Regions from separate parts of the Aeromonas sp. FDAARGOS 1416 genome, predicted to be linked through region 3. Evidence: predicted binding sites of a transcription regulator. Region 3 holds the regulator's gene; each other region holds the start of a gene.
The links. Region 3 encodes MetJ, which represses methionine synthesis genes. Its sites were predicted from a motif close to AGANNTCTAGANNTCT; they were not measured.
Positions count from the first base shown of each region.

Region 1 (9,772 bases), 1.1 Mb from region 3:
CCGACTCTGCTCTCCCTGATGGGGATCAGTGCCGACTACCCCATGCTCGGCAAGGATCTGACCCGCATGCCCGCCGACTGGCCGGGGCGCGCCATCATGCAGTACGACAAGAACTTCGCCCTGATGCGCGGCAAGGATGTGGTGATCCTGCAACCGGAGCGCGCGGCAGAGGGCTATGTCTACGATGATGCCAGCGAGAAGCTGACCCTGGCGGCGCAGCCGGACGCCTTGAAGGAGGATGCCCTCGGTCTGGCCCTGTGGGGCAGCATGGCCTATCAGAAGAGCCTCTATCAGACGGCCAAGGATGAACGCACCGCCGCCAATTGAGCCGCCCGAGCTGATTCAGTCGATAGCAGAATGGAAAAAACCGCCAGCTGGCGGTTTTTTCTATCTATTCATACTGTCAGCCCGCAGGCCGTTATGGCTGGGGAAAGCAGGGCAGGGAGCGGCTGAACTTGTGCTCGAATACCAGCGAGGTTTCGAGGTGCACCACCTCTTCGCGGGAGGTGAAGTGATCGAAGACAAAGTTGCGCAGGTGCTCGGTATCGGAAACACAGAGGTGCACCAGAAAATCATCCTTGCCGCCCATGTGGAACAGGCTGATCACTTCGGGCAGCGCCAGAATGGCATCGCGGAAGGCATCGATGATCTGGCGGCTGTGACGGGCCAGTTGCAGGGAGACCATGGCCTGAATGTGGCCACCCAGGGCCTGATAATCCACTTCGCAGTGTGCGCCCTTGAGCACGCCATCCTGCTGCAACTTGCGCACCCGCTCCAGACAGGTGGAGGGGGCAACGCCCACCAGCGCGGCCAGATCCTTGTTGGTCATGCCCGCATCCCGAAACAGATGGGCCAGGATATCTAAATCCAGTTGATCCAGGTTTCTCATCTTAACTCCTTGAACCGCTCAATTTTTTAGACTCTGCCCGTAAACCGGGGCAAACACAACGGCCATTGACATCCCCCCTGCCCCGCCTATCCTTGGCGCCATTCACCGGCCGCAGCCCTGCGGCCACCACGCGAGGATCCGCCATGCACCCGTATCACCCCTTCTGGAGCCTTGAGGTTCCCCGTGTCGACGGTCAGCTGCTGCTGACCCCCTGCCCCGGCACCCAGCAGGTGCCGCTGACCCTGGCGCTCGATCAACTGCGGTTGGCCGGTGCCCACGGGGTGGTGACCCTGATGACAAGCGCCGAGTTGATCCGACTCGAACTGGCGCAGCTCGGCCAGCAGGTCGAGCACGAAGGGATGCGCTGGTTCCATCTGCCCATCGAGGATGATCTGGCCCCCGACACCGACTTCGAGGCGGCCTGGCAACAGGCGCTGCCACAGCTGCGCGAGCTGCTGGGGGATGGCAAACATCTGGTCATCCACTGCAAAGGGGGCAGCGGTCGTACCGGTCTGGTCGCCGCCGCGCTGCTGATGACCCTCGGCCAGCCACAGCAAGAGGCGATGGCCGCCATCAAGGCCCACAGACCCAAGGCGTTTACCCTGGCCTGCCACCGCCAATGGCTCGACCAGCTGGCCGAGCGGCTGGCGCAGGGCGACTGACTACTTGCCTCCCTGATCGTAGGTAAAGACCTTGCCGATATCTTCCACCCGATAGCTGGTGAGCTGATAGACGTAGTAGTTGAGCCAGTTGGCAAACAGCAGATGACCATGGCTGCGCCAGCTGGCGCGCGGGGTCTTGCCCGGATCGTTATTCGGGTAGTAGTTGACCGGAATGGCCGGGTCGAGCCCCGCCGCCAGATCCCGCTGATACTCCCCGTCCAGCGTCAGGGCATCGTACTCCGGGTGCCCGGTGACAAACACCTGACGACAATCCTTGGTCGCCGCCAGATAGACCCCCGCCTCTTCTGACTCGGCAAAAATCTGCAAGTCGGTATAGGCACGGATCAGATCGCCATCAAACGCCGCGTAACGGGAGTGGGGGGCGACGAACTCGTCATCGAAACCGCGCAGCAACGGCTCGTGCTCATCGAGGCGATGGTGGCGGTAAACCCCGGAGAGCTTCTCGCCGTGGGTCTGCTTCTCCATGCCATACAAGGCTTTCAGCGCCGCCTGCACCGCCCAGCAGAGGAACAGGGTGGAGGTAACATGCTGATGGGACCACTCGATGATCTCGACGATGCGCGGCCAGTAGACCACCTCCTCGAACTCCACCAGCCCGAGCGGCGCCCCGGTAATGATCATGCCGTCGTAGTTATTGCCACGCACCTGCTCAAAGTCGTGATAGAAGTTCTCCAGATGGGCCTGCGGCGTGTTCTTTGATTCCCTGTCATCGATGCGCAGCAGATCCACATCCACCTGCAGCGGCGAGTTGGAGAGCATCCGCATCAGCTGGATCTCGGTCTCAATCTTCTTTGGCATCAGGTTGAGGATGAGCACCCGCAGAGGACGGATGTTCTGGGTGACGGCCCGGGATTCCGTCATCACGAAGATGTTCTCCTGCCCCAGCACTTCGGCGGCGGGTAACTGATCCGGGATCTTGATCGGCATGCTTACTCCCTGTACTGCATCAGTAAATATGTCTGGACATCCAGAAGCCTATAATAAAGCTCCTGCCCTGTCATCAGATACCTTTTGTATTCACCCCTGCCTTTGACTAGCATACGGCTCAGTGTGTCTCCTGCTTCCAAGATAATGACCGGTATCAAGATTTCCGTAGATCGACTGCAAGTCGGCAACTATGTATCCCTGCCACTGGGGTGGCGCGAACACCCGTTCCTGTTTTCCAGCTTCAAGATCAAAAGTGAAGAAGAGATCGAGCTGATCCGCCGTCTCGGCCTGAAACTGGTCACCATCATTCCCGACAAGAGCGACGTTCCGCCCAAGCCCCTCAATCAGGTACAGCCTCAGCAACAAGAGAGCGCAGACGCCGCCCAGCGCCAGGCCCAGATGCAGCAGGAGAAAGATCGCCGCATCGAGCAGTTGCAACTCTATCGCCGCAACCTGCAGCAGTGCGAGAAGCAGTTCCAGCAGTCGCTGGCACAGGTGCGCAGCGTGATGAGCAAGATCCAGTCCCGCCCCCTCAATGCCATCGGCGAGGCGCAGGAGCTGGTCAACGCCATGACCGAGCAACTGCTCTCGGTGGACGAGATGGTGCTCCATCTGGTCTCCGACAGCGAGGATGGCAACAACCTCTACTTCCACTCCCTCAACGTCAGCGTGCTCAGCATGCTGTTGGCCAAGGAGTGTTGCATGACGGCCGACGAGATCCGTCAGGTTGGCATGGGGGCGCTGTTCCACGACATCGGTAAATTGAAGATCCCGAGCCAGATCCTGCGCAAGACCGAGCCGCTGACCAAGCCGGAGCAGAACCTGATGGCCCAGCACCCGCGCTACGGGCTTGATCTGCTCAATCTGGCCAAGGATTTCCCGGCCGAAGCTAAGGGGATCGTGCTCCATCACCATGAATATCTCGATGGCAGCGGGCCGGAAGGGCTCAAGGGTGGCCAGCTCGATCCGCTGACCCAGGTGGTGTCGCTGATCAACGAGTACGATAACCTCTGCCACATGCAGGCCAAGGTGCCCTACTCGGCTCTGAGCGGCCTCTATAAGCAGCGCAAGGCGCAGTTCAATCCGGAGTACCTCAGCATGCTGATCCGGTTGATGGGGATCTATCCCCCCGGCAGCGTGGTGCAACTCTCCAACGGTCAGGTGGGGCTGGTGATGTCGGTCAACGCTTCCCGCCTGCTCTACCCCTCGGTGCTGGTCTACGATCCGCGCATTCCCCGTCAGGAAGCCGCCATCATCGACCTGCAGCAAGCCGAACTGTCGATCGCCAAGGTGATCCACCCCAAACGGCTGCCACCCGCCGTGTTCGAGTACCTCAATCCGCGTACCCGGATCAGCTACTACTTCGAGCACAACAAAGCCTGATTGTGTTGGCCCAAGGCCAACCGTTGCCACCCGTTTAATCCAAGGAGCCTGCCATGCGTATCGAGATCATCAGTACCGGAGACGAGATAGTGACGGGTCTGGTGGTGGATACCAACGCGGCCTGGCTCAGCGCTCTGCTGCTGGAGCAGGGCTGGCAGGTGCGCCGTCGCCTGACGGTCGGGGACAACCTCGCTGACCTGAAAACGGTGCTGCAAGAGAGTGCCAGCCGCGCCGAGGTGGTGTTGGTGTGTGGCGGGCTCGGCCCCACTGCCGACGATCTCACCGCCCAAGCTGCCGCCGAGGCTTTCGGCCAGCCGCTCACCCTGTTTCCGGACTGGCTCGCCACCATCGAAGCGCGTTACGCCAGCCGCGGCCGTACTATGCCAACCAGCAATGCCAAGCAGGCCTTGCTGCCGCAGAATTGCGAGATCCTCGACAACCCGGTCGGCACCGCCTGCGGCTTTGTGGTGCGAAGTGGCAAGAGCCAGCTCTTCTTGACCCCGGGCGTGCCGTTCGAATTCAAGCAGATGGTGCGCGAGCAAATTCTGCCGCGCCTCAAACAGCTGGCCGGGGCGCAGATCGACACCGAGCTGCGTCGCTTTTACACCTTCGGCATCTCGGAATCTGCCCTCAGCGATATGCTGGATGCCGAACCCTGGCAAGCTGGCATCGAGCTGGGTTACCGCTCCTCCATGCCCCTTATCGAGCTGAAGCTGATCGGCCACGGCGCCAGTGCCGCTGACATGGAGAGTGCAGAGCGCCGACTGCTGGATACGATCCGCCCCTGGCTGGTTGGCTGCGGAGATACGGAACCGGCGCAGCAGATCCTTGCGCTGCTGCAAGGCAAACCGCTGACTCTGCTGGAGGGAGAGAGTGGCGGCGCCCTGCTGGCGCTTTGTCACGGCCATCCCCGGCTGGAAGCACGCTTCAGCGCGCAACTGGCCGATGAGCTGGCACAACTGCCGACCACCGATGCAGGCCTGCAACTGACCATTGGGCGAGAGGGTGCAGAGGGGGTGCCACTGCTGCTCAGCGCCGATGGCATGCACATCGGTCAGACGGTCAAGGTCAGCCACCCCGACCCGGAGAGCCGCCGCAAGATCCTCGCCTTTGCCGCCCTCGATATGCTGCGCCGCCATATGCTGGGTGAGCCGGTGCTCGGCGATTACCTCACCCTGGCCAGAACAGCCCAACGCAGCTGATAACCCCCCCTGCCAGCGACCTTATGTCGCTGGCGCTGCGATCCGCCTTTTCACTCCGTTTCCAAACAGCGCCCACATTTATCTGGCCGCCATCACCGATTTGACTTCAATTCATTGACCATTCAGAGGAAATATCTGAATACTGCCCACTCTCAGGGTTGGCGACTCGCTTTATTAATCATTGAGAGATTAAATGACAGTAGAGGAGCGAGCCGATCGTTCCGTTCTCATCCAGCAAGGAGATGCGGTGTTAAGCAAAGAGTGGTTGCTGCTATCAAGCGATATGGAACTGGTCTGCCTGCGGATTGCCGCCGGTCTCACCAAACCTGTCACGGAACAGGATGTGCAGGCTCTGCTGCTCGCTTCCAACTGTCGCCGCTATCAGCCGCTGCCCGAGGGGATCAAACAGGCCATCAGCCTGCTCAATACCCTGCTCACCAACCCTGCCGCCCCCGTCCCAGCCAACCCCATCCCCATCGGCAAGCGTCAGGATGCCCGACTCGCCGTAATAGTGGAGAAGGATCGCATGAGCGCCATCGCCCAGATCACTGCCGACTGGGGTGGCAAGTATGTGACGCTGGAACAGCTGAAAGAGGCGATCGCCATCAGCGAAATCAAAAAGGGGGTGAGTGAGCAACTGCTCACCGCTGCCATCCAGTCGGCCAAGGAGGCCGCCCCCGGCAGTCAGCTCAAGCTGGTGATTGCCAACGGCCAGCCTGCCGTCAATGGTCAGGACACTCGCTATGAGCGGCTGGTGGAGACCCCGGCCGAACGGATCCTCAAACCGCAGGAGTTGGGGCATGGCAAGGTCGACCTGCGGGATCTCGGCTCCATCGTCACCGTCAAGGCCGGCGCTCCGCTGATGCGCCGTCATCCGGCCACCGTCGGGGTACCCGGTTTTACCGTGACCGGTCAGGACCTGCCCGCCAAGGATGGCAAAGACAGTCCGATGAGTGCTGGTGAGGGCACCTTCATCTCCCCCGACGATCCCGACCTGCTGATTGCCGGTCGGGCGGGCCTGCCCTGTCAGGAGAAAGCAGGCATGAAGGTGGACGAGGTGCTCAGCGTCAAACAAGTGGATGCCCGCCACGGCCACATTGATTTTGAAGGGGGCTTAATCGTCAGCGGCGACGTCAACCCGGGCATGAAGATCAAGGTCAGCGGTGACATCGTCATCGGCGGCTTTATCGAAGGGGGCTGGATCGAAGCCGGGGGCAGCATCACGGTACGCCACGGCATCATTGGCCGCCGCAACGAGCAGGGAGAGTACCTTTGCCAACTCAATGCGCAGGGGGAGATCCACGCCAGCTACGCGCAGTATGCCCAGCTGGAAGCGGGGGGGGATATCCAGATCCAGAGCCAGCTCAACCACTGCTACTCCCGCAGCGGACAAGATATCAAGGTAGGCGATAGCAACATGCGCAAAGGCACTCTGCTGGGGGGGACCAGCATTGCCAATCGCCTGATCATGGCCCCCAGCCTGGGGGCCGAGGCCGCCAACCATACCCGGCTGCAGATCCTTGGCGGCTACTTCACCCACAAGGAGCAGGAACACCAGCTCAAGCTGCGCCAGCAGGCGTGTCAGGCCCAGCTGGAGAAAATCAAGGAGCTGGTCATGAAGTTGCTGCAACTGCCCGGCGACAAGCGCAATCCGGATACCCTGCGCAAGCTCAAACCGATCCGGGACCATCAGCTGGCCGAACTGGCCCAGCTCGATGAGCAGCTCACCGCCAACCAGGAGGAGCTGCGAAACTTGATGGCTCAGATGGAGGTCATTGCCACCCAGCACCTCTACTCCGGCATCGAGGTCGAGATGGCCAGCTTCAAACGCAAGGTTACCATCACCCGAGGCCCTACCCGTCTGACCATCCATGATGAAACCCTCGAGATGACCCCTTACGAGGGGCACAAATAGATCAACCGGCACGGCCCCATCGCTGAACCGGCCGTGATCCCGCCGTAGATTTTCGCTACACTCGCCACTTCCTTGGCCCCACCGGGCGGGCCACCCAGACTCAGGTAGTGAGAGATGTACAAGCTGATCGCATTGGATATGGATGGCACCCTGCTCAACCCGCAGGGCCAGATTACTCCCCGCACCCACGCCGCCATCAGCGCCGCGCGCGCCAAAGGGGTAACCGTTGTGCTGGCCTCCGGCCGCCCGCTGGAAGGGATGAGCCGCTATCTGGAAGAGCTCGGCCTCACCACAGAGCATGACTACGTCATCTGCTACAACGGTGCTCTGGTGCAACAGGTGGCCGATCAGCGCATCATCCGCAGCCAGCTGCTGACCGGCAGTGACGCCAGCGCCGTCGCCAAACTGGCTGACGAGCTGGAGGTGAACGTTCACGGTTTCTCGGTCACCCAGGGCCTCATCAGTCCCCGTGTCAGCACCTACACCGAGCACGAATCCCGCCTGATCGGCATGCCGATCAATCTGATCGACTTCGCCACCCTGCCTGCCGACGAGCAGATCATGAAGGTGATGATGATCGACGAGCCGCCCCAGCTCTCCCGCGCCATCGAGCGACTGCCTGCAGAGCTCTATGAGCGCTATACCGTGGTACAGAGTGCCCCCTTCTTCCTCGAGTTCATGAACAAGCAGAGCAACAAGGGTACCGGCGTGGCCGCACTGGCCGAGCACCTTGGCCTGACCGCCGATCAGGTGATCTGCGTCGGGGATGCGGGCAACGATCGCCACATGATCGAATACGCAGGCCTCGGGGTTGCGATGGGCAATGCCACCGACGAGATCAAGGCTCTCGCCCAGCACACCACTGCCCGCAACGATGAAGATGGCGTGGCTCAGGTGATCGAGCAGTTCGTACTGAACGCCTGATCGCAATCGAGCACCGCTGCGCCCGATAAGGAAATAAAAACGGGGAGGCTGTCAGCCTCCCCGTTTTTTCTGGTCAGTTATCTGCCTGATGAGCGGTAATTCGCTCGCATCACTGGTTCGCCAGACACTGGGTATGGGAGCCCGGTTGCAGGTAGGGCATCAACAGGGGAGCCATCCCCTTGAGCACCTGTACCGGCAGCGCCGAGGTGAAGCGGAACTTGTCCGACTGGCTACCCGGTACATAGGCGGTCAGAGTACCGAAGTGATCCTCACCCAGATAGAAAACGAAGGTCGCGGTGCGGTTGCGCGCCAGCGAGCTGGTCACGTTGCCATAACGACCCACCGTTTCAATCCGGTTATCCCCGGTTCCGGTCTTGCCCCCCATTTGCAACACAGTGCCATCCGGCAGGGTAAAAGCACCGGCGATACGTCTTGCCGTACCCCCTTCAACCACCTTGGAGAGCGCACTGCGCAAGGCGGCCGCCACCTCTGCCGGCATCACCCGGGTACCCTCGGTGTGCTGCGGCTCAAACTCGGTCTCGAAGGGCGTCCCTTTGGCGAACGAGAGGTGTTCGATACGCAAGGTTGGCGAGCGGATACCGCCATTCTGGATAATCCCCATCAGCTCGGCCAGTGCAGCCGGACGATCGCCGGAGCTACCCAACGCGGTCGCCAGCGAAGGCACCAGATGATCAAACGGATAACCCAGCTTGGCCCAGCGCTGATGGATATCGAGGAAGGCTTCAACCTCCAGCATGGTGCGGATCCGGCTGTCACGGGCACTGCGATGACGGGTCTTGAACAGCCAGCTGTAGACCTCTTGCCGCTCGTCACGACTGGCCGCCACCGCGTCGGCAAAGGTGGCCTTGTCGAACTCCTTGAGATAGGCCAGCAGCCACAGCTCCAGCGGGTGAACCCGGGCAATGTAGCCCTGATCCGGCAGTGAATACTTGCCCGGACCATAGCTGACGTAGAGCTGATTGACCCGTTTCGCACTCAGCTTCTCCCGCGGCAACCGCTCCGCCAGGAAGGCAGCAAATGCGGCTTCGCTGGCTTCCGGCATCAGGTAGCGGTGAACCGCCGCCAGACGTACCGCACTCGGCTTGAGACCGTCGAGGAAGGTATCGAGCTGCTCCTCGGGGGTCTTGCCGCGATATTTGCGCCAGAAGCGCAGCAGATAGGTCTGGCCCTCTTTGTCGGCAAATTTGGCCAGATACTCCTGACGACGGGGATCCTTGTCATCCTTCAGCAACTGGGCACGGTTGCCCTCCTTGTAGAGGCTGTAGCGCACGATATCGCGCATCAGCCGTACAAAGGGCAAGTTAATCGACTCACGCAGAGAGTCACGCAACGTCGGAATACGATTGTTATCCTCGCGGCGGAAGTTGTTGAAGGTGTGCATGCCGCCACCGGTGAAGAACCCTTCGTTGGGGCTGGCGGAGTATTTGCGATCCAGCGCCGCTTCCAGCATCACAGGCAGGCTCTTGTCCTGAGCCGTCATCAGATAGGAGATGGCCCAGCGGCTGAGGTTGTCCTGAGAGACAGCAGCCAGCTTGCGCAGATTCTCGACCGGCATCCCGGCATAGTTGTCGTGCAGCTCGGCCACGATCTCCAGATAGGTAGTCAGCACCCGCAACTTGGCGGTTGAGCCCAACTCCAGCTTGGAGCCTTCGTTGATATCGAACGGCTGATCGGTGTTGTCGGTCTGTACCCGCACCTTGAACCCTTCCGGCGATTTCTCGAACAGGGTGAAGCTGTAGCGCACATCGCCGGTCTTCTCTGGCGAGAGCAGGCGCTCACCGAACAGCCCTACCTGGGCGGCAAACGTCGGATCGGCCAGCTGTTGCAG
Region 1 is NZ_CP077301.1:3,207,814-3,217,585, forward strand. It holds gene I6L46_RS14390 (LTA synthase family protein) at 1-327, shown strand, start outside; gene I6L46_RS14395 (Lrp/AsnC family transcriptional regulator) at 419-889, opposite strand; gene I6L46_RS14400 (cyclin-dependent kinase inhibitor 3 family protein) at 1,033-1,551, shown strand; gene metA (homoserine O-succinyltransferase) at 1,552-2,499, opposite strand; gene I6L46_RS14410 (DUF3391 domain-containing protein) at 2,644-3,882, shown strand; gene I6L46_RS14415 (CinA family nicotinamide mononucleotide deamidase-related protein) at 3,936-5,084, shown strand; gene I6L46_RS14420 (DUF342 domain-containing protein) at 5,332-6,999, shown strand; gene yidA (sugar-phosphatase) at 7,114-7,923, shown strand; gene I6L46_RS14430 (transglycosylase domain-containing protein) at 8,033-9,772, opposite strand, start outside.
Region 1: the regulator MetJ is predicted to act here: its motif matches at 2,526-2,541, upstream of metA (homoserine O-succinyltransferase).

Region 2 (9,772 bases), 300 kb from region 3:
CCTTTCAGATCGATCACCAGCCGATCCGGACCGGTGAGGGTGAAGTAGTTGTAATTGGGGGCGCTGCTCATATCGAGCACCACCCGGGTGTTATCCGGTGATGGCCAGATTCGTACGCTCTTGAGCTGATTCGCCCAGGAGGGTAACGCCATCAAAGAGAGAGCAATAACAAGGATCAAGCGCACGTAGATGACAACCGTTCCAGAATGGCTTCGCCAATAGCAGTACGAGCCTCTATCAGAACCTCGCGCTGCTCGCCTACATAAGTGAGGGTAATTTCCAGGTCGGGAGCCGGTAACCAGCCCTCGCCCTTCTCGGACCACTCCACCAGACAGAGTGTGTTGGCGGCAAAATAGTCCCGAATGCCCATGAATTCCAGCTCTTCCGGATCAGCCAGGCGATAGAGATCAAAATGGTAGACCTGCCAGCCATCGAGCTCATAGGGTTCGACCAGGGTGTAAGTCGGGCTTTTTACCTTGCCCTGATGGCCAAGGCCCTGCACCCAGCCGCGGGTCAGGGTGGTTTTACCGGCGCCAAGCGTGCCATGCAAAAACACTGTAGTCGCCTGCTGGCAGGCATGTGCCAGACGGCCGCCCAGTGCCACGGTTGCTGCCTCGTCCGGCAGTGTCATCATCAACTGTTTTGCCATGTTCTTCTTTTTAACTTGTAATGGTGTCGGGATTAACCAGTTTGCGGATCAGCGGCAGCAGATCTGACGCCAGCATGCCCCGCTCGCCGTCAGCGGCGGCCAGATCTGCAGCCTCACCGTGGATCACGGCGCCCAGCCAGCTTGCCATGGTGACAGACCAGCCCTGGGCCAAAAGGGCGGCGATTATACCAGATAACAGATCGCCCATGCCGCCACTTGCCATGCCGGGATTGCCTTCACAACAGAGAGCGACCCGCTCGCCGTCATAAATAAGTGTTCCCGCCCCTTTTAGCAGCACCACACCGCCATAACGCCGCTGCAGTGCCTGCACGGCGGCAAACCGGTCGGTTTCAATCTCGGCAATGGAGCATCCCAGCAGTCTCGCCGCTTCGCCGGGATGGGGCGTGAGCACCCAATTATCCTGATGGCGGGGAGATTGCGCCAGCCAATTCAATCCATCGGCGTCCAAAACCAGTGGCAGCCGATCGGTAAGATTACGAGCGATTTGCGCTCTTCCCCACTCATCCTGACCGAGCCCGGGGCCAATGACCCGCACCGACGCCCACCCCTCGTCATCAGCGGTGGTGAGGCTCATCAGCTCGGGTTGGTAGAGGCTGACCGGCGGATGTTCTGGATGCTGACACACCCTCACCAGCCCGGCCCCCGCCCGCAGGCAGGCGCGGGCAGCCAGCACGATGGCCCCCTGCATGCCGCGATTGCCCCCCACCAGCAGCACCTTGCCATAAGAGCCCTTGTGGGAAGCACGCGGGCGCGGGGTCAGCTGCGTGCTCAGCTGCGGATAATCGATACGCCAGGCGGCGGGCAGCATAGTGTCATCAGGCGTCACGCCAAGGGGATCACAGTCGAGCTGGCCGACGCAATCCACCCCGTCGCCGGTGAGCATCCCCTGCTTGATACCGATAAAGGTGAGGGTGCGAGTGGCCTGCACCACGGCCCCCATGGCACGGCCGGTATCGCCGTTGAGGCCGGAGGGGAGATCCACCGCCAGCACGGGCACAGCCAAGCCATTGATTGTTGCGACGATCTTTGTCAGTAGTGGCGAGAGGGGCGTGTTGACGCCGGTGCCAAACAGGGCATCAACCACCAGCTCCGGGGCGGAGTGCTGGGCCCCATCAAACTGCTCGGCCAGCCAGACCCGACCACCGGCTGCCAGCCACTCATCGGCAGCCCGTCTGGCATCCCCCTTCAGCTGGTCGGGTGCCCTGGCGGCAATCACCACCACCTCGATGCCAATCTGGCGGGCAAGGCGGGCCAGCACATAGCCATCACCGCCGTTATTGCCGGGGCCGACGAAAATCCACCAGCAGCGGCTGTCGGGCCAATGCAGGGTGGCATAGGTGCGCAGCGCGGCACCGGCTCGCTCCATCAGGGCATAGAGAGGTTGCCCCTCACGCGTGGCCCAGTTGCGCTCCAGTGTGCGGATCTGTTCAGTCTGCCACAGCCCCTGTGGTAAACTGCCCCCCTCTTTTGTGCCCAACGCGCCCCTGATGATCTCTACCATGACGGCTCCCGCCTCTTATCAATCGACCCACGCCAGCAAACACCGGCCAGGCCAAGCCGCATGAGCGCACCTGACTTCCACCAGCTGGCCCACGATATCAAGCTCTGGGCACGGGAGCTAGGATTTGACCAGGCGGGCATCACCGACACCGATCTGCGTATCGAAGAGCCGAGATTGCAGGCCTGGCTGGATGCGGGCTATCACGGCAGCATGGATTACATGGCACGTCACGGCATGATGCGTGCGCGCCCCCACGAGCTGCTGCCGGGCACGGTGCGGGTGTTGTCGGTGCGGATGAACTACCTGCCGTTCGAGGCGGGTTTTGCCGCCACCCTGCGCGATCCGACCCTCGGCTATATCAGCCGCTATGCTCTCGGTCGCGACTACCACAAGGTGCTGCGCAACCGGCTAAAACAGCTGGGTGAACGCATCGAAGCGCGCTGCGCCGAGCTGTTTCAAGGCACTGGAGAGACCTTGGGTGAGTGGCGCCCCTTCGTTGACTCCGCCCCCATCCTCGAGCGGCCACTGGCAGCCAAGGCGGGCCTAGGCTGGGTTGGCAAACACTCACTGCTGCTCAACGAATCGGCCGGCTCCTTCTTCTTTCTCGGTGAGCTATTGCTCAACCTGCCGCTGCCACTCGACCAGCCAGTGGAGAAGGAGCAGTGCGGCAAGTGTGTCGCCTGCATCAACATCTGCCCGACCGGCGCCATTGTCGCCCCCTATGTAGTAGATGGCCGCCGCTGCATCTCCTATCTCACCATCGAGAACGACGGTCCTATTCCGGAAGAGTTCCGGCCCCTGATGGGCAACCGCATCTACGGCTGCGACGACTGCCAGCTTATCTGCCCCTGGAATCGCTACGCCGATGCCAGCCCGGAACCCGACTTCAGCCCCCGCACCAGCCTGCACCGCCCGCCCCTGCTGGCGCTGTGGTGCTGGAGCGAGAGCGATTTTCTCAAACAGACCGAGGGGAGCCCGATCCGCCGCATCGGCTATCAACGCTGGCGTCGCAATCTGGCAGTCGCCCTTGGCAATGGCCCGGCGACTCCCGAGGTAATCGCCGCCCTGCAACTGGCGCTGACCACCGCCGAGCCCATGGTGGCCGAACATATCGAATGGGCGCTGGCCACCCTTGCCCGGCGTCAGGATGAAGAGAACAAGAAGACCCGTTTGCTGATCCGCTGCATCGAAAAAGGTCTGTCGGATCACGCATAAGTGATCTGCCCCTTGCCGGATTGCAGCACTTTTTTCATGCTCTGCCGACCTGCGGTGCCCATAACAGCGTGGTCACTGCAAACTGCTCGGCACACAACAAGGACAACACAGATGCATATGTTGGGAGTGGATATTGGAGGCTCAGGGATCAAGGGCTGTCTGGTCGATACCAAAACCGGCGAATTGATTGGCGAGCGCCATCGCATTGCCACACCGCAACCGGCCACCCCGGCCGCCATCGCCCATACCCTCAAGGCGCTGGTCGAACACTTCGACTGGAAAGGACCGGTAGGCTGCGGCTTTCCTGCCACCATACACAACGGGGTTGCCAAGAGTGCCGCCAACATCGACAAGAGCTGGATCGAAACCGATGCCGAGCATCTGTTTGCCGATGTCACCGGCAAGCCCTGCTATGTGCTGAATGATGCTGACGCCGCCGGTCTGGCCGAGATGCGCTTTGGCGCCGGCAAGGATCGCAAGGGGGTCATCATCCTCATCACGGTCGGCACCGGCATCGGCACAGCCATCTTCGTCAACGGCCATCTGCTGCCCAACACCGAGCTGGGCCATCTGATGCTGGAAGGAATGGTCGCCGAGCACTACTGCTCCGATGCGGCGCGCAAACGGGAAGATCTCTCCTGGAACCGCTGGGGCAAGCGCTTCAACAAATATCTGGCGCGCCTCGAGTTTCTCTTCTCCCCCGACCTCTTCATTCTGGGGGGCGGCAGCGCAGCCAAGCTGGATAAGTTTGTCGATCGCATCGAGACCCGGGCGCCGCTTATTCCGGCGGCCAGCCTCAATCAGGCGGGCATTATCGGGGCCGCCCTCTACGCGGCCGAGCAGCAGGGCTGACCGACGCTCACTGCAAGTCAGCAGATACCAATGGAAAGGGCCCGGCACTGCTGCCGGGCCCTTTTGTTTTGCGGCCATCTTGCGTGTTTGGTGCTTATCACCCGCTACATGTCGTCGAGTCGATGCACCCCGTGCACCAGCCGAGTCAGGCGGGTCTGCTCCAGCCCGGCCAGATTCTCGAGCAAGGCGGTGGTGGCCGGAGTCGGGCACTCCCGGGCCAGGTGGCTCAGCTCGCCCACCAGCTGCTCTTCCCAGCGGCATACCTGAGTGACGATATCCTGAGTCTGGACTGATGCCGGCAGCTCGAAGCGGGTAATGGCAGGCAGCATATCCTCGCTGAAACTCTGGTTCAGCCAGGTCTCCCTGACCGCCTCTCCCAGCTGAGCGGCATATTCGTGCAGATGGGCACTGGCCGCATCCTCACGCCCTTGCAGATAGACCAGCAACATCCGGCTGCGTTCGCTGTCCACCTGACTGGTCAAACGCCCGTAACAGAGTCCGAGCTGGTGATGAACCTGCTCAAGATAGTGCAGCAACTCTTTGATCTGTTGGAATCTCATCGCACTGCCCTCCATGCTTGTCGACGTCATTAGTATAAAAAACCGGCGCCACCGACCCAATCCCTATCCGAGCCCCCCTTGCGCTGCATCAATGTTGACGCCGACAAAGTGACGGTCAGGTGATCCGGTCGCGAATAGGGAACGATTTGTGCAGCAATTTGTGTAACGATGGTGGAGCATTAAGCTCGACAGCAGATGTGAACAGAAACGGGCTGGCACACTAATAAAACCAGCATTTACCGTGTATAAACCATCTTTAATTCGGTTATCTGCCGCAGGGACGAAACAGGATCTGGCAGAGCAACAATACCATCCTGATCGTTATCCGCCTGACAGAAATCCTTATCACTTTTTTAGACGTCTAGACGTAAAAACATGCGTTGACACGGCCATCCAGACATCTTAGCATCATCCTCCATGCTGGCAGAGTAACCCAGTGGAACCTCTGCCCAATTTCCCCGCCTGTAGCGCCCTGTGCTTTAAGGCTGTTAGCACGGAAGAATCCATGATTAAGTTGATCGGTCTCAACAAAGTCTACGGTACAGGCAGTGACGCCGTGCACGCCCTGCGTGATGTGAGTCTGCATGTACCCCAAGGCAAAATTTTCGGGGTGATCGGTGCCTCCGGTGCCGGCAAGAGTACCCTCATTCGTTGTGTCAACCTGCTGGAGCGCCCGACAGAGGGTCAAGTCATCGTTGATGGCCAGGATCTGGTCGCCCTGAGCGAACGGGATCTGACCCAGGCTCGCCGCCAGATCGGGATGATTTTCCAGCACTTCAACCTGCTTGCCTCCCGCACCGTGTTTGCCAACATCGCCTTTCCGCTGGAGCTGGCAGGCTGGAGCAAAGAGAAGATCCAGCAACGGGTTGCCGAGCTGCTGGCGCTGGTCGGGCTGGAAGCCCGTGCCCAGGCCTATCCGTCCGAGCTTTCCGGCGGTCAGAAGCAGCGCGTCGCCATTGCCCGCGCACTGGCACCGGCCCCCAAGGTACTGCTTTGTGACGAGGCAACCTCTGCTCTCGACCCGCAGACCACCCGCTCGATCCTGACCCTGCTCAAGGAGATCAACGTCAAGCTGGGGCTCACCATCCTGCTCATCACCCACGAGATGGATGTGGTGAAGGGGATCTGTGACGAAGTGGCCATCATCAGCGACGGCCGTCTGATCGAGCAGGGCGAAGTGGCCTGGTTCTTCAGCAATGCCAAGACCCAGCTGGCTCGTGACTTCATCCACTCCACCATCCATCTGGAGGTACCGCAGGAGTATCAGGATCGGATGAGCAGCGAGCGGGTGCCGGGCAGCTACCCGCTGGTGAAACTCGGCTTTACCGGCAGCACGGTTGATACGCCGCTGATCTCCGAGGCGAGCCGCCGTTTCAACATCGACATCAGCATATTGAGCGCAGACATCGAATACGCAGGTGGCGTCAAATTCGGTTTCCTGCTGGCCGAGCTGTTCGGGGATGAAGCCCAGTGCGAGGCGACCCAGCAGTTTCTCATCGACAACCACATTCAGCTGGAGGTAATGGGTTATGTCCGAAGCCATGATTAATCTGCTCATCACGGCCCTGGGCGACACCCTGATCATGGTGTTTGCCTCCGCTCTGTTCGGCTGCCTGCTGGGTCTGCCGCTCGGCGTGGCACTGCACGTGACCAAGGCGGGCCAGATCCTGGCCAACCCCTTGCTCAACCGTACTCTGGGTATGGTGGTCAACGTGGGTCGCTCGGTGCCCTTTATCATCCTGCTGGTCGCCATCATTCCGCTAACCCGGCTGATTGTCGGCACCAGTATCGGCACCATCGCCGCCATCGTGCCGCTGACCGTCGGTTGCATCCCTTTCATTGCCCGTCTGGTGGAAGGGGCCCTGATGGAGGTGCCGGACGGCCTGCTGGAAGCGGCCAAGGCGATGGGCGCCAAGCCGCTGCAAATTATCACCAAGGTGCTGCTGCCCGAGGCTCTGCCCGGCATCCTCAACAGTGTCACCATTACCCTCGTCACTCTGGTGAACTACTCGGCCATGGCCGGGGCCATCGGTGGCGGCGGTCTGGGGGATGTGGGTATTCGTTATGGTTATCAGCGCTTTGACCCGACCGTCATGCTGGTGACCGTGGTTATCCTGGTAGTACTGGTTCAACTTATCCAGAGCGCGGGTGAGCGCCTGGTCAACAAATGTGATCATCGTTAATCGTCGATTTCTGACAGGAGGTTTTATGAAATTTGGCATCAAATCCGTTGCGGCTGCCCTGCTGGCTGGTCTGGTTCTGGCCGGTTGCGGTCAAAAAGAAGAGAGCAAGGTTCTGAAAGTGGGCGCTATTGCCGGCCCCGAGACCGAACTGGTTGAAGTGGCTGCCAAGGTAGCCAAAGAGAAATACGGTCTGACAGTCGAGGTGGTCAACTTCTCCGACTACGTCACCCCGAACGTGGCGCTGAACGATGGGAGCATCGACGTCAACGCCTTCCAGCACAAACCCTATCTGGATGCGCAGGTGCGTGATCGCGGCTTCAAGCTGGTGCCGGTTGGCAACACCTTCGTCTACCCGATTGCCGGTTACTCCAAGAAGATCAAGGCGCTGAGCGAGCTGCAAGATGGCGCCCAGATCGCGGTACCGAACGATCCGACCAATCTGGGCCGCTCCCTGATCCTGCTGGCCAAACAGGGCCTGATCACCCTGAAGGATGGTGCCGGTCTGGAAGCGACCGTGCTGGATATCGCCAGCAACCCGCGTAACTTCAAGATTGTGGAGCTGGAAGCAGCCCAACTGCCGCGTTCGCTGGAAGATGTGGATCTGGCCATCATCAACAACACCTTCGCCGGCCAGATTGGTCTGACCCCGACCGAGAACGGCCTGTTTGTTGAAGACAAAGAGTCCCCGTACGTCAACCTGATCGTCGCCCGCGACAACAACAAGGATGACGAGAAGGTCAAACAGTTCGTACAAGCTTTCCAAACCGACGATGTCTACAAGAAAGGTCTCGAGCTGTTCAAAGGCGGCCTGGTAAAAGGTTGGTAATTGCTCACTCGGCAAAAAAGGCCACGCAATGCGTGGCCTTTTTTATTGGCGCCGCTATCATATCCGCGAGCACGGCAACACGAACATACTCATAACATGAAAAAATGGTATCTGGCCTACTGCAAGCCAAAAGAAGAGGCCCGCGCCCGCGCCCACCTCGATGCCCAGGGTATCGAATCCTATTACCCCATGGTGGAGATCGAGAAGCTGCGCCGGGGCAAGCGAGTTCCGGTACGGGAACCCATGTTCCCCAACTATCTGTTTATCTTCGTTGATTTGGAAGAGGTGACACCAGTCACCCTGAAATCGACCCGCGGCATCAGCCGGATCATCCACTTTGGCAGTGAATGGACCCCCATCAGCAGCAAGCTGGTCTATCAGCTGATGAGCCGCGATGACAGCGACGAGGCGAGAGCCAGCTACGCCAGCCTGCCCTGCTCGGGCGACAAGGTGCTGATTGAAGAGGGGCCGCTTGCCGGCTTCGAAGCCATCTATATGGAGCCGGATGGAGAGAAACGTGCGATTTTGCTGGTCAGCCTGCTCAACCGAGAGACTACCAGCAGCTTCGACAACCACACCTTCAGACGTCTGGACTAAACCCACGGGCCAGACGGCCCGGTGAATGGCAATAGCAATGGCGGGATGCTCCCGCCATCTCATGCATCAAGATCAAAGCGGGCGATGACCGCCTTCAGCTTGCCGGTATCGCCAGCCAGTCTGGCTACGATCTCCTCCCCCTGCTGACTACGCTGACAGGATTGCCGACTGAGCGCGGCAATGTCGTCGACCGTCCCGGATACCTCGGCGGCCACCCGCGACTGCTGCTCGGTTGCCACCGAAATGGCCTCCAGCTGGCCCGACAGCGACTGAACCAGCTGGTTCATGGCACTCAGGGTATCGGTCACCAATCCGACTGCATCCCGCCCTTGCTCTACCAACCGGGTACCGCTGCTGACGGTACTTACCGTCTGGCGAGTCTGCTGGGAGATGGCCGCAATAGTCTGGCTGATCTCGGCGGTGGATTGATGGGTACGGGTCGCCAGCTGGCGTACCTCGTCGGCCACCACCGCAAAACCGCGCCCCTGCTCACCTGCCCGTGCCGCCTCGATCGCCGCATTGAGGGCCAGCAGGTTGGTCTGCTCCGCAATGGTGGCGATCACCTCGGTGATCTGCCCCACCTGTTCACTCTGATGCTCCAACAGCCCCATGGCCTCGTTGGCCTGCCCAATCATGGTGGCAATCTGCTGCATGGTATCGCTCATTCGTGCCAGCGCGGCCTCTCCCTGACGGGTCTGCTGCTTCACCTGATAGGCACCATCTGCCACACCGGCAATGTTGCCAGCCACATCACGAGCACTCACCGACATCTGATCGATAGCCGCCGCCACCGCATCGACCCGCTGATCTTGCTCCGTCAGATCCGCCACTATGGCTCTGGTAGTGCTGCCCACATCGAGACAGGCCACCTCGACCTGCCCCACTGCGCCCTGCAACTCCCCGACCAGATGATGTAACTGGGCAGACATCCGGTTGATGGAACCAGTCAATTCTCCCAACTCATCCTGCCCTGTGATTGGCAAGGGCTCGGCCGCCAGCCGGCCATCCGCAACCTGCCCCGCCCGGGTCACCAGACAGGCAATGTCACGGGTCAGACGGCGACTAAAGAGCCATGCGACCAGCATGCCAAGCACGATGGCGCTGCCGGTAGCCAACAGCAGTGTCTGGTTGATAGCCCTCCCGGCTCCGGTCATCTGCGCCGAAATCTGATCCACCTCGGCACGGGTTTTCCCCACCTGCTGGACCAGTTGCTCGCTGAGGCTGGACTGCATCGGCTCGATGTCGGTGGCCATCAGGTAGTTTGCCTGATCCCAATCCGGTGCCTGGCGCTTCTCGATCACCTGCCCCACCAGCTCGGAGAAGGGGGTAGCCATCTCTTCAAACAGCTGCCAGAGGCTCTGCTGGGTG
Region 2 is NZ_CP077301.1:47,050-56,821, reverse strand. It holds gene I6L46_RS00250 (N-acetylmuramoyl-L-alanine amidase) at 1-152, opposite strand, end outside; gene tsaE (tRNA (adenosine(37)-N6)-threonylcarbamoyltransferase complex ATPase subunit type 1 TsaE) at 176-649, opposite strand; gene I6L46_RS00240 (NAD(P)H-hydrate dehydratase) at 660-2,171, opposite strand; gene queG (tRNA epoxyqueuosine(34) reductase QueG) at 2,232-3,386, shown strand; gene ppgK (polyphosphate--glucose phosphotransferase) at 3,498-4,238, shown strand; gene I6L46_RS00225 (hypothetical protein) at 4,343-4,798, opposite strand; gene metN (methionine ABC transporter ATP-binding protein MetN) at 5,304-6,347, shown strand; gene I6L46_RS00215 (methionine ABC transporter permease) at 6,328-6,981, shown strand; gene metQ (methionine ABC transporter substrate-binding lipoprotein MetQ) at 7,007-7,807, shown strand; gene rfaH (transcription/translation regulatory transformer protein RfaH) at 7,904-8,404, shown strand; gene I6L46_RS00200 (methyl-accepting chemotaxis protein) at 8,464-9,772, opposite strand, start outside.
Region 2: the regulator MetJ is predicted to act here: its motif matches at 5,154-5,169, upstream of metN (methionine ABC transporter ATP-binding protein MetN).

Region 3 (9,772 bases):
GTCTTGGGGTTGGGAGTCACGATGGCGACATCCTTGCGCACCAGATCATCCCAATCCTTGATCTGCTTGGGATTGCCCTTGCGCACCAGGAAGACAATGGTGGAGGTATAGGGCGAGGCGTTGTTGCCGAGACGACTCTGCCAGTCGGCAGCGGTCAGCCCCTCCTTGGCGATAGCGTTGACATCGTAGGCCAGCGCCAGCGATACCACGTCGGCCTCCAGTCCATCCACCACAGCGCGGGCCTGCTTGCCGGAGCCACCGTGAGACTGGCTCACCACCACGTCGTCGCCGGTTTTGGCCTTCCACTCCTTGGCAAAGGCGGCGTTGTACTCCAGAAACAGCTCGCGGGTCGGATCGTAAGAGACATTGAGCAGGCGGATCTCGGCGGCATTGGCCTGGCCAAATGCCAGCAGAGAGAGCAGGGTCAGGGCGGTCATTCGCAGTTTCATGGTGATACTCCATATCTTGTTGGGTTGAGAACAGCATGCCGTGGAGTTGTTATGCCCAGAAGAAAGAAATAACTCTTTGCTTATCTCTTTTGCTCATATCAACTCAGCCACCCGCACCGGAAGCCGGACGCAGACTCTGTGAGCCATGCCCCTCTGGCCCCTTGCTCGCTGTGCCATCATGGGAACAAGGCAGGCAGATGACGAAAAGGAAGTCGTTATGTGGATCAATGCAGAACCGGTCAACGGAGCCCTGGTCTCGCTGGCCATCGGCCTTATCATCGGGCTGGAGCGGGGCTGGCAGGTGCGCCAGCTGGGGGATAACCAGCGCATCGCCGGGATGCGTACCTACGGCCTTATCGGCCTGCTCGGCGGGGTATGCGGTTTGCTGCTACCGACTCTGGGCCCCTGGCTGCCACTGCTCGGCCTGCTGGCGGTGGTGATCGGCTGCGGCCTCTCGGTCTGGCTGGCCCAACGCTGGCAGGGGGAGTTTGGCCTCACCAGCTCGGTGGCCATGCTGCTCACCTATTTGCTGGGGCTGATGTCGGTGCTGCTGAGCCCGAGCGAGGCGGTGGCCTGCGCCGTGCTGGCCGCCCTGCTGATGGGGCTCAAGGGCAAGATCCAGCAGGGGATGCTGTTTCTCAGCGAAACCGAATTTCACGCCACCCTGCGCTTTCTGCTCATCTCGCTGGTACTGCTGCCAGTACTGCCCAACGAGGAGATGGGGCCCCTCGATGCCTTCAACCCCTTCAAGATCTGGCTGATGGTGGTGGTGATCGCCGGCATCTCGTTTTGTGGCCACTTCGCGGTGCGGCTGCTCGGTACTCGCGCCGGGCTGGTGCTCACCAGCATACTGGCGGGATTGGCCTCCTCCACCGCCCTTACCCTGCAGTTCGCCCGCCTCAACAAGGAGCAGGGGGGACTGGAACGGCTGCTGGCCACCGGTATCCTGCTGGCGGGGGCCACCATGTGGCTACGGCTGCTGGTGCTGGTGCTGCTCATTCACAGCGAGCTCGCGATGCGCCTCGCCGCCCCGCTCGTGTTGCTGGCGACCACAGTGTACGGCTTTGCCTTCTGGTTCTGGCGCCAGCGCGAGGAGCTGACTGACGGCCCGGTACAGCCGGAAACCAGCAACCCGCTCGATCTGGCCACCGCCATCAAGTTCGGCCTGCTGCTGGCGTTGATCGGCTTTATGGCAACGCTGCTGCAAGACAAGGTAGGCAACTCGGGGGTCTATCTGCTGGCGCTGGTGTCGGGGATCACCGACGTGGACGCCATCACCTTGTCGCTCTCCCAGCTCTCCCACAAGGAGCTGGCGCTGGAGGTGGCGGCCCGCGGCATCCTGCTCGCCGGGCTGGTCAACTCGCTGGTGAAGGGGTTGCTGGCCATCGGCATCGGTGGTCGCAGTCTGGGGCTGCGGGTGCTGCTCCCCTACTTCGTCTCGGCCCTGCTGATCCTGCCCCTCGTCTGGCCAGCAGGATGACGGGGATCACCTGCCAGAAGTGACAGACTGACGCCTCTCGCGCTTGTCACGTATACTGCCCCCTCTTGCAGCATGAGGAGGTAGCAATGGCGAGCGACTGGGACAAGGTACTGGCAGGCGGGGCGCTGGATGGCCAGAGCGAGGAGATAGCGAACGACCGGATCCGCGGTCAGGCGCTGCTGGCCCGGCTCAATGGTTCACCTGCAGGCGATGGCCCTCTGCGCCAGCAGATCTGCCGCGAGCTGTTCGGCCACTGCCCCGACTCCTGCTGGATCAGCACGCCCTTCACCTGCGAGTTTGGCCGCAACATCCACATCGGCGAGAAGACCTTCTTCAACTTCAACGTCACCATTCTCGATCTGGGTGAAGTGCATATCGGCAGCCATGTGCTGCTGGCCCCCAACGTGCAGATCTACACCGCCACCCACACCACGAACTATCTGGAGCGACGCAACTGGACCGCCTACAACAAGCCGGTGCGGATCGGTGACGACTGCTGGATTGGTGGCGGCGCCATCATCTGCCCCGGCGTCACCATAGGGCCGCGCTCCATCATAGGTGCCGGCGCCGTGGTCACCCGAGACATCCCGGCTGACTCGGTGGCGGTGGGCAATCCGGCCAAGGTGATCCGCACCCTCAAGCAGGACGAGGAGCGCTGCTGGGAGTTGGCCCAATGATGGCGCTGGCGCTGCTGCCGCTGGGCTGGACCCTCTGGCTCGGCCTCGACAGCCAGCAGTGGTGGCCACTGGCCGCACTGCTGACCATGAGTCTGCTGACGCTGGCGGCCTACGCCTGGGACAAGCGGCAGGCGGTGCGGGGCGAGTGGCGCATTCCCGAATCCCGTCTCCATCTGCTGGAGCTGTGCGGCGGCTGGCCGGGCGCACTGGTGGCCCGCCAGTGGCTACGTCACAAGACCCAGAAGCGCAGCTACCGGCTGGTCTTCTGGTTTATCGTGCTGCTGCACCTCACCCTGTGGGCGCTCTGGGTCGGGCGGCCACTCTGGCAGCAATAGCCAACTGCATCACAAAGGCTAAAAGGGCCCCATTGCGGCCAATTGGCGGCTGTGAGAAAACAGAACGGATCCCATCAGCGTTTTCGCCGTTTATAGACGACAAGGAGTCGTGACATGACCATGTGGACAGGCATAGTCCTGATCGTATTTATCAGCCTATTGTTCGGATATCTCGGCAAACGGGCCCGCTATCAGATGGGGGATGCCCGCATCACCGACCGCCTCGGCAAGCAGGATATGATCATCAGAGAGTTGCAGGAGCGGGTCGCCAATCTGGAGGCGATCGTCATAGAGGAAGAGAAACGGCGTCCGTTCCGGGAGCTGTGATTTTTTCACCGCCAGGTTTCAGATACAGAGAGGGCTGCATGATGCAGCCCTCTCTTGTTTGAACTGATTCAGATTGCCAACGGCAGCAACTCGGCATAGTCGCGGATCGCCGGAAAAGCGGTAATGCTCTGCTCCGGCTTGCAGCTATCCGGATTCTGGATCGCCAGCTGATAGCCGATGCCATAGTCGGCGGCAGCCCGCAGGATCCGCTCGCTGTCATCCACAAACAGGGTGCGGGCCGGATCGAACGCCAGCCGCTGTGCCAGCGCCTGCCAGCAGTGCTGACTCTCCTTCGACCAGCCCAGCTCGTGGGTACTCACCATCAAATCCAGATGGTCGCGGAGCCCCAGCTGTGCATCCTTCACCGACAGGCTGGCGGGGTGGGCGTTGGTGAAAAGCACCAACTGCTTGCCCGCGGCACGCAGCGCGGCCAGAAAGGGGATGGCGTGGGGACGCCACTGGATCTTCGCCAGCAGCTCCTGCTTGAGGGCACGGATGTCGAGCCCCAGGGTCTCGCTCCAGTAATCCACGCAGTACCAGTTGAGGGTGCCGTTGACGGCGTGATAGTGGACATCGATCTGCGCTTTGGCTTCATCCAGCGGTAGCCCGAGCCGCTCGGCGTAACGCTCCGGCACCAGCTGCTGCCAGAGGTGGTTGTCAAAATGCAGATCGATCAGGGTGCCATCCATATCGAGCAAGACGGTATCTATCTGGTGCCAGAGCAAGGTGGTGGAGCAGGAGTGTGGCATCGGGCCTCTTGATCGCGGATCTCGGAAAACGGGGCGGCAGTATAACGGATTTTTCCTCCCCCTTTCCCCTCCCTGCCCCGTGGTGTTCGGTGTGGGAGTCGTTTACTCTTGAAACACGATTTTTTAACGAGCCGTCACCCCTGATGAGTGAGCACCACAAAAGCCCCCCCGAACAGATTTCGATCGACCAGCTGGAGCAGGAGAAGAGCAAACCGGAGATCCTCAAGGCCGAGATAGTGGCCGAGAGCCGGCTGTTCAGAGTGGAATCCCTCCACCTCAAATTCTCCAACGGCGAAGAGCGGGTCTACGAGCGGATGCGCGGCGGCAATCGTGGTGCCGTCATGGTGGTGCCACTTTTCGATGCCCACACCCTGCTGCTGGTGCGCGAATATGCCGCTGGCACTCACTCCTACGAGCTGGGCTTTCCTAAAGGGCTGATCGACCCGGGCGAAGATGCCTTCGAGGCGGGCAACCGGGAGCTGATGGAGGAGGCGGGCTTTGGCGCCAACAGCCTGACCCTGCTCAAGCAGGTGTCGCTGGCGCCCGGTTACTTCTCCAGCCGGATGGATATCCTGCTGGCCCGGGATCTCTTCCCCGAGCAGCGGATCGGCGACGAGCCCGAACCGCTGGAAGTGATCCCCTGGCCGCTAAACCGGATAGACGAATTGCTGGCGCGACCCGACTTCACCGAGTCGCGCAGTATCAGTGCCCTGCTCCTGGCCCAGAAGTGGCTGGCGGAGCAGGCAAAGTAGCCCGCAGACGGGCAGTTAACAGACAGAGGATAACGAGATGCAGGAGTTGTTGGCCTGGGTGCCGGGGGTCAAGGAGATTGCCCGCGAAGCCGGAAGGATCCTTCACGACATCTATCACGGCGGTCAGTTCGAGTGTCAGCTGAAGGAGGATGCGACCCCGGTCACCAGTGCCGATCTTGCTGCCGATGCCTACCTCAAGCAGGCGCTCTCGGCGCTCACTCCCCACGTTCCCGTGCTGACTGAAGAGGCGGCCGACATCCCCTTCAGCCAGCGATCCAACTGGCGGCAGTACTGGCTAGTGGATCCCCTCGACGGCACCGGCGAATTTATCGCGGGCAGCGGCGACTTCGCCACCCTGATCGCCCTGGTGCGGGACAATGTGCCGGTGCTCGGGGTCATCTACGCCCCCGAGTCCAACGTGCTCTACTGGGCGGTGCGCGGCTACGGCGCCTTCAAGGAGGTGAATGGCGAGGTACTGCCCATCAGCGCCATGCATCACGAGCATGACCAGCCCGACTCGCTGGTAGTCGCCATCAGCCGCCGCCAGAAGCTGGAGAACCTCACCAGCCGCCTCAACCCGGCCATCAACTACGAGCTGATCCCGCTTGGTTCCAGCTCCCTCAAATCCTGTCTGGTGGCGGAAGGTGCGGCCGATTGCTACGTGCGGCTCGGCCCCACCGGCGAGTGGGACACCGCCGCCGCCCAGTGCATCGTCGAGGCAGCCGGTGGCCGTATCCTCAGCCTGGCGTTGCAGCCGCTCAGTTACAACGAAACCGAGTCGCTGGAGAACCCTGACTTTATCGTGATGGGGGATCCGGATCTCGCCTGGGGCAGCATTCTGGCCCACTAGACGAGTAGCGATATCATCACACCAGACAAGCAGGCGGCCCGATGGCCGCCTGCTTTTTCAGGGAAGTTGCCCCGGGTGATGGCCGGTGTGATCCGCTGGTCAAGGCACTCTTGAACAGCGTGATACGCTGGCAAAGCGGCAAAATGATAGTGAAACATCACAATCGGTCGGCGAGAAATGGTGCGATTTTTCACGTAATTCTGAAAACACCTGATTAGCCAAAATAAAAAAATGATAGCAGATCAAATTTTGGTTTTATATTTCACAAAAATCACCAATATCAGTTTCGTTCAATTCTGTGAACCAGATTCCATTCCCAATCTCGCTGGCTAAACCCCGCAATGGCAGTGATATGTTTCAGTCTCGCTTTTTGAGAATTAAATCCCGATAAACCACAATAAGCTCAGATTAAAACACTAGCAAAAAGTGAATTAGTAATGAGTTTATCTGTAGAAGCTACCAAGGAGCTATCCGGTTCCTGCTCCACCACGGCCAGCACCACCCGCTGGCGCCGTCACGACACCCACTGGGTCATCAGCCTGTTTGGCACCGCCGTTGGCGCCGGTATCCTGTTCCTGCCCATCAATCTGGGTCTGGGCGGGATCTGGCCTCTCGTCATCGTCGCGGTACTGGCAGGCCCCATGACCTTCCTCGCCCACCGCGGGCTGGCGCGCTTCGTGCTCTCCTCGTCACGCCCCCACGCCGACTTCACCGAAGTGGCGGAGGAGCACTTCGGCAAAATGGCCGGCCGCCTTATCTCGGCGCTCTACTTCCTCTCCATCTTCCCGATCCTGCTCATCTACGGGGTCGGGCTGACCAACACGGTGGAGAGCTTCATGGTCAACCAGCTCGGCATGGCGACCCCGGATCGGGTGATGCTCTCCGGCCTGCTGGTGTTTGCCATGATCGCCGTGATGCTGGCGGGTGAGAAAGCGATGCTGCGCGCCTTCGCCTTTATGGTCTATCCGCTGGCGGCCATTCTGGCGGCCCTCTCCTGCTACCTGATCCCTCAGTGGCAATGGCCGGAAGTGACCGCGTTTGAAGGGGTCAGCTTCCTCAACACTGTCTGGCTGGCGCTGCCGGTCACCGTGTTCGCCTTCAGCCACGCCGCTGCCATCTCCGGTTTTGCCAACGTGCAGCGCCGTGAATATGGCGAGCAGGCAGAAGCCAAGAGCGGCCTGATCCTGCGCAACACCACAGTAATGCTGGTGGGCTTCGTGCTGTTCTTCGTCTTCTCCTGCGTGCTGAGCCTCTCGCCAGCCCAGCTGGCTGAAGCCAAGGCCCAGAACGTCTCTGTGCTCTCCTATCTCGCCAACATCACCGATAACCCGGTGATCGTGACTCTGGGACCGCTCATCGCCTTTATCGCCATCAGCTCCTCCTTCCTTGGCCACTTCCTCGGTGCCCGTGAAAGCCTGAAAAGCCTGATCGCCAAGCCTACCGGCCTGCCGCTGGCCAAGGCGGACAAAGTCGGTATCGCCCTGATGTTCTTCTCTATCTGGGGGGCCGCCGTCATCAACCCGGGCATTCTGGGGCTGATGGAGACCCTCTCCGGCCCGGTCATCGCCATGATCCTGTTTATCATGCCGGTGATTGCAATCTACAAGGTGGAGGCGCTGGCCCGCTTCCGTCACGGCTGGACCAACGGCTTTATCCTGCTGACCGGTTCGCTGGCGGTATCGGCGCTGATCTTCAGCCTGTTGAAGTAACGACTCGCAGCAGAAAACAAAAAGAGAGGCGACCTTGGGTCGCCTCTCTTCTCTCTGTTCGGGTGTGAGCTCAGCCCAGCCTGGCGCCGTTCTCCACCGCTTGCTCGGGGATAGCCATCACTACAGCGCCATCCGGCCGATAGAAACCGGTCAGCAGAAACTCCGACTGAAACGGGCCGATCTGCTTGGTCGGGAAGTTGACTACGGCGATGATCTGGCGGCCCACCAGCTGCTCTGGCTGGTAGAGTGCGGTGATCTGGGCGCTGCTCTTGCGAATCCCCAGTTCAGGGCCAAAATCCGCCCACACCTTGTAGGCCGGTTTGCGCGCCTCGGGGAACGGCTCGACCCGCACCAGGGTACCCACCCTCAGCTCCACCATCTCGAAATCCTGCCAGCTAATCGTCTCCATTTCGGCTCCTGTTTATCGTGCACCTTGCATGACCCGCAGCATGGCCCAAAGAGAGAAGGCTGTCTTCGGCGATCAGCCGTTTCGTTGCGGCAGGTGGCCGTTTTGCTGGCGCCAGAGGGACGGAGTGAGCCCGGTCTCGGCCAGGAAGCGCTCGCCGAAGGCCCCCTGATTCTGGTAGCCGCAGCGGCTGGCAATCTCCCCAACGGGCAGTTGCGTACCGGCAAGCAGGGTTCGCGCCAGTGCCATGCGCCGACTGCGAATGTAGTGGGAGACGCTTACCCCCAGTTGTTGGCGAAAGGCGAGCTTGAACTGGCTCTGGCCAAGGCAGGCGATGGCGGCGAGTTGCTGATTGGTCAGCGGGGCGGCGAGATTGGCATCGATATGGCGCTGCACCTTGAGGATGCGAGCGGCAAGACGCGGGGTGGCAGTGCTCTGCATCCCCTGCCCTTCCGCCAGCAGGGAGAGCCACACCTGCGCCATGCCCGCCACCTGCCGCCCTTCGGCCACCATGCGGTGCAGAAAAGCGAGGTAGTGGCGCTGGGGCTCATCCAGCTCGATAAAGGGGTGAGCCGCCAGATCGCCGGGTAGCCAGTCGCTCTCCTGCACCAGAAACGAAAGCGCGGGATCGGCGGCGTAGTCGTGCCGCTCGCCGGGAGCGATGATGCAGGCAGAACCGGGGGCAAGCCTGCGCCCCCGGCCCTGCACCTCGATCTCGAGGGGGCCGTCGAGGGGGATCACCAGCTGGGCAAAGTCGTGGCTATGGCTGCAGAAGTGGTGGTGATAGTGGCGCAGGCTGAAGCGGGACATGGCAGATAGCAATGACGCGGCCAGGGCCGCGTCATTGGGGGTTATTCCTTGTCGAAATCTTCGATCTCTTTGCCCAGCGCTTCCATGATGGCGCGCGCTTCGGCCGGGACACTGTCCGGTTGATCCTTGCGCAAGTCTTCGTCGCAAGGGAGCGGCTGGCCGGTGAAAGCGTGCAGGAAGGCTTCACAGAGCAGCTCGCTGTTGGTCGCATGACGCAGGTTGTTCACCTGACGGCGGGTGCGCTCATCGGTCAACACTTTCAACACCTTGAGCGGGATCGAGACGGTAATCTTCTTGACCTGTTCGCTCTTCTTACCGTGTTCCGCGTAGGGGCTGACGTAGTCGCCGTTCCACTCTGTTCCCATGACTCACCTGTTCTCATTTAGCCGTGAGCGCGGATTTTAACCCTTAAGGAAATTAATGGCAATCCAACAGCAAAGCCATTTAGACGTCTGGAAGTGTTGACGGCTTTTTTAAGCTGGCGTAGTGTGGTTCATCATGATGCCAGCATTGGCACGATTGCGTGTGGCAAAAGCAGCGTGGCAGGAAGAGCGGCCACCGTCCAGAGAGATCAAGGAGAGAAACATGACCCACAAGGCCACCCTGGCGGTTCGCACCGGGATTGAGACAGACCAGCAACACGGTGCCGTGGTGCCGCCTATCTACCTCTCCAGCAACTACACCTTTGCCGACTTTGGCGAGCCCCGTCAATACGATTATGCCCGATCCGGCAATCCGACCCGCACCAATCTGGCAGACGCGCTGGCGGCGCTGGAAGGGGGCGCTGGCGCCGTGGTCACCGGCACCGGCATGGGCGCCGTCCATCTGGTCACCACGGCACTGCTCAAGGCTGGGGATCTGCTGATTGCCCCTCACGACTGCTACGGCGGCACCTGGCGCCTGTTCGAGTATCTGGCGGCCAAGGGCCACTACCGGGTGCAGTTTGTCGATCAGGGTGACGAGGCCGCTCTGGCCGCCGCGCTGACGCAAAAGCCTGCGCTGGTATGGGTCGAGACCCCCTCCAACCCGCTGCTGCGGGTGGTGGATATCAGCGCCATTGCCAGCGCCGCCCACGAGGTGGGTGCGCAGGTGGTGGTGGACAACACCTTCCTCTCCCCCCTGCTGCAACAACCGCTGGCCCTCGGTGCCGACGTGGTGGTGCACTCCACCACCAAGTACATCAACGGTCACTCAGACGTGGTGGGCGGAGTGGCGATTGCCAAGGAGG
Region 3 is NZ_CP077301.1:4,262,739-4,272,510, reverse strand. It holds gene I6L46_RS19485 (sulfate ABC transporter substrate-binding protein) at 1-449, opposite strand, end outside; gene I6L46_RS19480 (DUF4010 domain-containing protein) at 667-1,929, shown strand; gene I6L46_RS19475 (sugar O-acetyltransferase) at 2,016-2,606, shown strand; gene I6L46_RS19470 (DUF1294 domain-containing protein) at 2,603-2,941, shown strand; gene I6L46_RS19465 (hypothetical protein) at 3,056-3,268, shown strand; gene yrfG (GMP/IMP nucleotidase) at 3,337-4,017, opposite strand; gene nudE (ADP compounds hydrolase NudE) at 4,161-4,769, shown strand; gene cysQ (3'(2'),5'-bisphosphate nucleotidase CysQ) at 4,807-5,619, shown strand; gene I6L46_RS19445 (aromatic amino acid transport family protein) at 6,057-7,328, shown strand; gene I6L46_RS19440 (tRNA-binding protein) at 7,399-7,737, opposite strand; gene I6L46_RS19435 (AraC family transcriptional regulator) at 7,810-8,544, opposite strand; gene metJ (met regulon transcriptional regulator MetJ) at 8,586-8,909, opposite strand; gene metB (cystathionine gamma-synthase) at 9,130-9,772, shown strand, end outside.